DNA from 2 places in the Methylobacterium sp. Leaf88 genome. Region 2 is predicted to be linked to the other one. Evidence: predicted binding sites of a transcription regulator. Region 2 holds the regulator's gene; the other holds the start of a gene.

Region 1 (3,408 bases), on a different contig from region 2:
GATGCCGGCCTGGATCATGTCGACGTACTCTTCGGTCTGGGCGTTGAAGCCGAAGGTGATCGAGGACGTGTTGTCGGTGATCTTGCCGACCACGATCGAGCCCTCGACGCCGGAATTCGCGGCGATCTGGCGGATCGGAGCCTCGAGGGCCTTCAGCACGATCTTGATGCCGGCCTGGACGTCCGGGTTGTCGCTCTTGAGAGCACGGACGGCCTCACGGGCACGGAGGAGGGCGGTGCCGCCGCCGGGGACGATGCCCTCTTCCACCGCAGCGCGGGTGGCGTTGAGCGCGTCGTCGACGCGGTCCTTCTTCTCCTTGACCTCGACCTCGGTCGCGCCGCCGACGCGGATGACCGCGACGCCGCCGGCGAGCTTGGCCAGACGCTCCTGGAGCTTCTCACGGTCGTAGTCCGAGGTGGTCTCCTCGATCTGCGCCTTGATCTGGCCGACGCGGGCTTCGATATCTGCCTTCTCGCCGAGACCGTCGATGATCGTGGTGGTCTCCTTCTCGATGCGGATGCGCTTGGCGCGGCCGAGCATCGGGAGGGTGACGTTCTCGAGCTTGATGCCGAGATCCTCGGCGATCATCTGACCCTGGGTCAGGATCGCGATGTCCTCGAGCATGGCCTTACGGCGATCGCCGAAGCCCGGAGCCTTGACGGCCGCGACCTTCAGGCCGCCGCGCAGCTTGTTGACCACGAGCGTAGCGAGCGCCTCGCCCTCGATGTCCTCGGCGATGATGACGAGCGGCTTGCCGGTCTGCACCACGGCCTCGAGAACCGGCAGCATCGCCTGGAGCGAAGACAGCTTCTTCTCGTGGATGAGGATGTAGGGGTCCTCGAGCTCGGCGACCATCTTCTCCGCATTCGTGATGAAGTACGGGGAGAGGTAGCCGCGGTCGAACTGCATGCCCTCGACGACGTCGAGTTCGGTCTCGGCCGTCTTGGCCTCTTCGACGGTGATGACACCCTCGTTGCCGACCTTCTGCATGGCGTGGGCGATCATCTCGCCGATTTCCTTGTCGCCGTTGGCCGAAATGGTGCCGACCTGGGCAACTTCCTCGGACGAGGCGACCTTCTTGGCGCGGCTCGTGATGTCCTTCACGGCGGCGGTGGTAGCGAGGTCGATGCCGCGCTTCAGGTCCATCGGGTTCATGCCGGCGGCGACGTACTTGGCGCCTTCGCGGACGATGGCCTGCGCCAGAACGGTGGCCGTGGTGGTGCCGTCACCCGCGATGTCGTTGGTCTTCGAGGCCACTTCGCGCACCATCTGGGCGCCCATGTTCTCGAACTTGTCGGCGAGCTCGATCTCCTTGGCGACGGTGACGCCGTCCTTGGTGATGCGCGGGGCGCCGAAGGACTTCTCGATGACGACGTTGCGGCCCTTGGGGCCGAGCGTGACCTTCACCGCGTCGGCGAGGATGTCGACGCCACGGAGCATCTTCTCGCGGGCGTCGGAGGCGAAGCGGACTTCTTTCGCTGCCATGTCAGATCCTTGTCAGTGATGGGCCCCGAGGCGCCGGATGGCACCCTCGAAGGGCTCGTGAACGGGAGGAGAACCGAAACCCGACTTAGGCGACGACGCCCATGATGTCGGATTCCTTCATGATCAGGAGGTCCTGACCGTCGATCTTGACCTCGGTGCCGGACCACTTGCCGAACAGGACGCGGTCGCCGGCCTTGACGTCGAGCGGGTTCACCCGGCCGGCCTCATCGCGGGCGCCGGGACCGACGGCGACGATCTCGCCCTCTTGCGGCTTCTCCTTGGCGGTATCCGGGATGATGATGCCGCCCTTGGTCTTCTCTTCGCCTTCGATGCGGCGGACGACGACACGGTCGTGCAGCGGACGGAACTTCATGAGCTGCCCTCTTGCTTCAAATTCGTGGATGGCGTTGATGCGGCGCGGCAGCGCGCTCAACCCAGGCCGTTAGCACTCGCCTTGGGTGAGTGCTAACGATGGCGTCGAGTTAGGCGCGGAAGCCGTTCGAGTCAAGACTGTCGCAGGCTCCGACGACGATCCGGCGACAGGATTATCCCCCGATCCCACGAGCCGCCGGAAAGTCCTTCGCGGATGATCAAGCTTCATGGTCCGCAGGGCGCGGTCGAGCCCGAGGCACAGGCGCCCGCGACAGCCTATCCGTCGGAGGTCGTATGGATCGATCTCGATGATCCGAGCGCCGAGGAGGCCGAGCGAATCGAGGCCTGCACCGGCATCCGGGTCCCTTCGCGCAAGGCCCTTAGCGAGGTGGAGAATTCGAGCCGCCTGAGGCGTTTGAAGACCGGGTTCTCACTCTCGACCCCGATGGTCACCTTCGACAAGCTCGATACGCAGTTGAAGCCCTTGGGCTTCGTGCTGACCCGGGACCGCCTTGTCACCGTGCGCTTCCACGAATTGCGGGCTTTCGCGGAGGTCAAGAAGCGCATCGACACCGGTGATGGGCCGGGCACCACCTCCACCGAGATCTTCCTTCTCCTGATAGAGGAGCTCGTCGACAGCCTCGCCGATTCACTTGAGGACATGGGCGCCGACCTCGACGAGTTGTCCACGCGGATCTTCGATTTCGACGTCCGCAGCGGTGCGCCTGCCGGGGACACCAAGCTGCGCAACCACACGCCGCGCCGGCGCGACTTGGCGCTGCGCCGAATCCTGCGCGGCATCGGACGTCGCGGGAAGACCCTCGGCAAGGTCCGGTCGAGCCTCCTCGGCCTGGAGCGGATCGTGCCCTTCGTGGCCAACGAGTGCGAGCATATCCTCGGCGAGGAACAGGTGCCGCGCTTCGAGGCCGTGCGGCGCGACATCGCCTCCCTCGACGAGTTCGAGATCCGGCTCTCCGAGAACGTTCAGTTCCTTCTCGACGCGACCCTCGGCTTGATCAGCATCGAGCAGAACAACACCTTCCGGGTGCTCACCGTGGCATCGGTGGTCGGCATTCCGCCGACCCTGATCGCTTCGATGTACGGAATGAACTTCAAGCACATGCCCGAACTCGAATGGGCCTACGGCTATCCCTACGGCCTCGCGCTCATCCTCGTAAGCGCCATCATTCCGATCGTTTTCTTCCGCATCCGGGGTTGGTTGTAACCGGTCGACGGACTGTCAGGTCTCCTGCGCTAGAGCTGTGCGCGGCGATGCCCCGTCCAGCCGGCCTCCGAGGATGACCCGTCGCGCCATGGCCGTGATCGCTGCCTTCGTCCTCAATGCCGGACTGAACTTCGTCCTCGGCCTCCTCATCGCCAAGCTGCTGGGACCAGCGGAGTTCGGTCTGTTCGCTCTGGCGACTGCCGGTGCGATCGTGGCCAACACCGTCCTGTTCGAGTGGCTGCGTCTATCCGCGACACGATTCTATTCAGCCCGGGTCCGCATCGACGAGCCCTGGATCCGGCAGGGTTTGGACCGGGCCTACATGG
Region 2 (3,408 bases):
GGTCCGGGTGCGGGTGGTGCCGGCGGAATGCGCGGTGGCGCCGGTGGCGGTGCGGGCGGTGGCGCCGGCATGCGGGGCGGCGAAGCCGGCGGTGCGGCTGGCGGCGCAGGCACGCGCGGCGGCGCCGGCGGTGCGGAGACCGGGGCCGGTCCGGCCGGTGGTGCCCAGCGCGGCGAGGCCGGTGGCCGTGGCGCCGAGGGTGGCGCAGGGCGCCAGGACGGTCGTCCGGGTCAGGCGGCCGGAGAGCGCGGCGGCCGCGAGGACGGTGGCGCCGCGGCACGAGACGGCCGGGGCGACCGGGACGGCAAGGGAGATCGCGACGGCAAGGCGGACCGCGACGGCAAGGGCGATCGGGGCGGCAAGGCTGATCGCGACGGCCGCGAGGAGCGCGGTGGACGGGCCGACCGCGATGAGCGCGGCGGTCGCGACGGCCGCGTCGAGCGCGAGGGCCGGGGTGGTCGCGGCGACCGTGGCGATCGCGGCGCCGTCCGCGGCGCCTATGGCCGCCTGGGGGCGCCGCAGCGCACCGAGTTCCGCCAGAGCGTGTTCCGCCGGGGCATCCCACGCCTCGCCGCCGGCGCCTTCGCGCTCACCGTCGGCACGGCCATCGCCCGCAGCTACACCCTCTACGACCTGCCGCCGGACATCGTCCGGATCGCGCCGGAATACGAGGACTACCGCTACGTGCTGGTGGACGACGACATCGTCATCGTCGATCCCGACACCTACGAGATCGTCGACGTGATCCGCGGCTGACCCGAGCGATCGGAACCGCGTCGGGGGCGGGGCTTCAGGCTCCGCCCCTTCGCGTTTTCCGCTCAGCGCTTGCGGTCGAGGAGGCCGGAGACCACCCGTGCGGTGTAGTCGACCATCGGCACGATGCGGGCATAGTTCAGGCGCGTCGGGCCGATGACCCCCACCACGCCGACGATCTTCTGCGACCCGTCGCGGAACGGAGCCGCGATCATCGAGGAGCCTGAGAGCGAGAAGAGCTTGTTCTCCGAGCCGATGAAGATGCGCACGCCCTCGCCGCCCTCGGCCCGGGACAGGAGTTCGATCACGTCCTTCTGGGTCTCGAGGTCGTTAAACAGCAGGCGGATGCGGTCGAGATCCTCGGCGGCCCGCAGGTCGTCCAGGAGATTGGCCTGACCGCGCACGATGAGCTGCCGGGCATCCGAGGGGCCGACGCTGACGGCGAGGCCGGCATCCACGAGGCGCTCGGTGATCACGTCGAGTTCGCGCTTCATCGCTTGCCGGCCCGACTCGATCTCGGCGCGGAGCGTCCCCAGGGTCCGGCCCTGGAGCCGGGCGTTCAGGTAGTTCGAGGCCTCCTGGAGAGCCCCCGCCGGCAGGCCCGCCGGCAGGTCGAGGAGGCGGTTCTCCACCGAACCGTCGTCGGAGACCAGGACGACCAGCGCCCGGGTCGGGTCGAGGCGGACGAACTCGATATGCTTCAGGTGGACATTGGTCTTGGTGGTAAGCACCACGCCGGCCCCACGGGAGATCCCTGAGAGCAGCATCGAGGCCTCGGCCAGGGCGGAATCGAAGGTATGGCCCGAGGCGGCCGCGCGCATCTGCGCCTCGATCCGCTCCTGCTCCTCACGCCCGACATCGCCGAGCTCCAGCATCGCATCGACGAAAAAGCGCAGGCCCTGCTCCGTGGGCAGACGGCCGGCCGAGGCGTGGGGTGCGAAGATCAGCCCGGAATGCTCGAGATCCGCCATGACGTTCCGGATCGAGGCCGGCGACAGGGCCATGGGCAGGATGCGCGCGAGGTTACGCGAGCCGACCGGCTCGCCGGTCGTCAGATAGCTCTCGACGATCTGCCGGAAGATTTCACGCGAGCGTTCGTTCAGCGCGCTGAGAACCTGCATCTGCTGCGATGTGGAGAAGGGGCGGGCGGGCTCGGTCACATTCCATTCCTGAGGCGGAGAGTGTGACGGTCTCCCGTGCTTTACACAATGCCGTCCACCGTCGCCCCTGGCGGACGCATGGAGAATACGAGAAACCGCTTGGCCGCGGAAGGCGTTCCGCACCTCGGGCTCACCGGCGGCGCCGGCAATCCGCCCGACCTCGCTTGCCGGGCGGGGGCCGGAACCGTAAAGCCGCACTCCATCGACACCGGTAAGGAGAGCGGCATGCGGCCCTCGAAGCGCGCGAACGACGAACTGCGCATGGTCACCCTGGAGCGCGCCGTCTCCCGCCACGCCGAAGGCTCATGCCTCGTCAGCTTCGGCGACACCAAGGTGCTGTGCACGGCCACCCTGGAAGAGCGCGGCCCTGGCTGGCTGCGCGGCTCCGGCAAGGGCTGGGTCACCGCGGAATACGCCATGCTGCCGCGCGCCACTCACGCGCGCACCCGGCGCGAGGTGACGGCCGGCAAGCCCTCCGGACGCACCCAGGAGATCCAGCGCCTGATCGGCCGCTCCCTGCGCGCCGTGACCAACCTGCCGGCGATCGGCGAGCGCCAGATCACCGTCGATTGCGACGTGATCCAGGCCGATGGCGGCACCCGCACCGCGGCGATCACCGGCGCCTGGGTCGCCCTGCACGAGTGCTTCACCTGGATGCGCGGCCGCTCGATCATCTCGGTCGACCCCCTGCGCGACCACGTGGCGGCGGTCTCCTGCGGCATCTACAAGGGCAAGCCCGTCCTCGACCTCGACTATTTGGAGGATTCCGCGGCCGAGACCGACGCCAACTTCGTCATCACGGGCACCGGGGGCCTCGTCGAGGTCCAGGGTACCGCCGAGGGCAAGCCGTTCTCGGAGGAGGAGCTGTTCGAGCTGATGCGCCTCGCCAAAAGCGGCATCCAGTCCCTCGTTGCCCTCCAGAAGCAGGCCGTGGCGCAGGGAGTCTCCGCATGAGCGAGCACCGCATCCTCACGGGTCGCGTCGTCATTGCGACCCACAATGCCGGCAAGCTCGTTGAAATGCGCGAGTTGCTGGCGCCGTTCGGCGTCGACGCGGTCTCGGCCGGCGAACTCGGCCTGCCCGAGCCGGACGAGACCGGGACGATGTTCGCCGAGAACGCGGCCATCAAGGCGCACGCCGCCGCGATGGCCTCGGGCCTGCCGGCCTTCGCCGACGATTCCGGCCTCTGCGTCAACGCCCTCGACGGGGCACCCGGGCTGTTCTCGGCCCGCTGGGCCGGGCCGTCCAAGGATTTCACCGGCGCCATGGCCCGTATTGCCGCGGAACTCGACAAGCGCGGCGCCACCACCCGGCGGGCGCACTTCGTCTCCGCCCTGGTGATCGCCTGGCCGGACGGCCACACCGAGACCTTCGAGGGCCGGGTCTTCGGCGAACTCGTGCCGCCGCGCGGCGCGAGCGGGTTCGGCTACGACCCGATGTTCCAGCCCGACGGCGACCACCGCACCTTCGGGGAGATCTCCTCCGCGGAGAAGCA

The links. Region 2 encodes HrcA, which represses chaperone genes, less so after heat shock. Its sites were predicted from a motif close to GTTAGCACTCNCNNNNNGNGAGTGCTAAC; they were not measured.
Region 1: groES (co-chaperone GroES) is a predicted target of HrcA. The motif match lies at 1,927-1,955, and genes of this name have one in related genera.

Annotation. Positions count from the first base shown of each region.
Region 1 is NZ_LMMK01000012.1:821,842-825,249, reverse strand. It holds gene groL (chaperonin GroEL) at 1-1,485, opposite strand, end outside; gene groES (co-chaperone GroES) at 1,571-1,858, opposite strand; gene ASF20_RS10190 (magnesium transporter CorA family protein) at 2,072-3,082, shown strand; gene ASF20_RS10185 (lipopolysaccharide biosynthesis protein) at 3,171-3,408, shown strand, end outside.
Region 2 is NZ_LMMK01000021.1:110,796-114,203, reverse strand. It holds gene ASF20_RS13225 (DUF1236 domain-containing protein) at 1-756, shown strand, start outside; gene hrcA (heat-inducible transcriptional repressor HrcA) at 819-1,874, opposite strand; gene rph (ribonuclease PH) at 2,139-2,867, shown strand; gene rdgB (RdgB/HAM1 family non-canonical purine NTP pyrophosphatase) at 2,864-3,408, shown strand, end outside.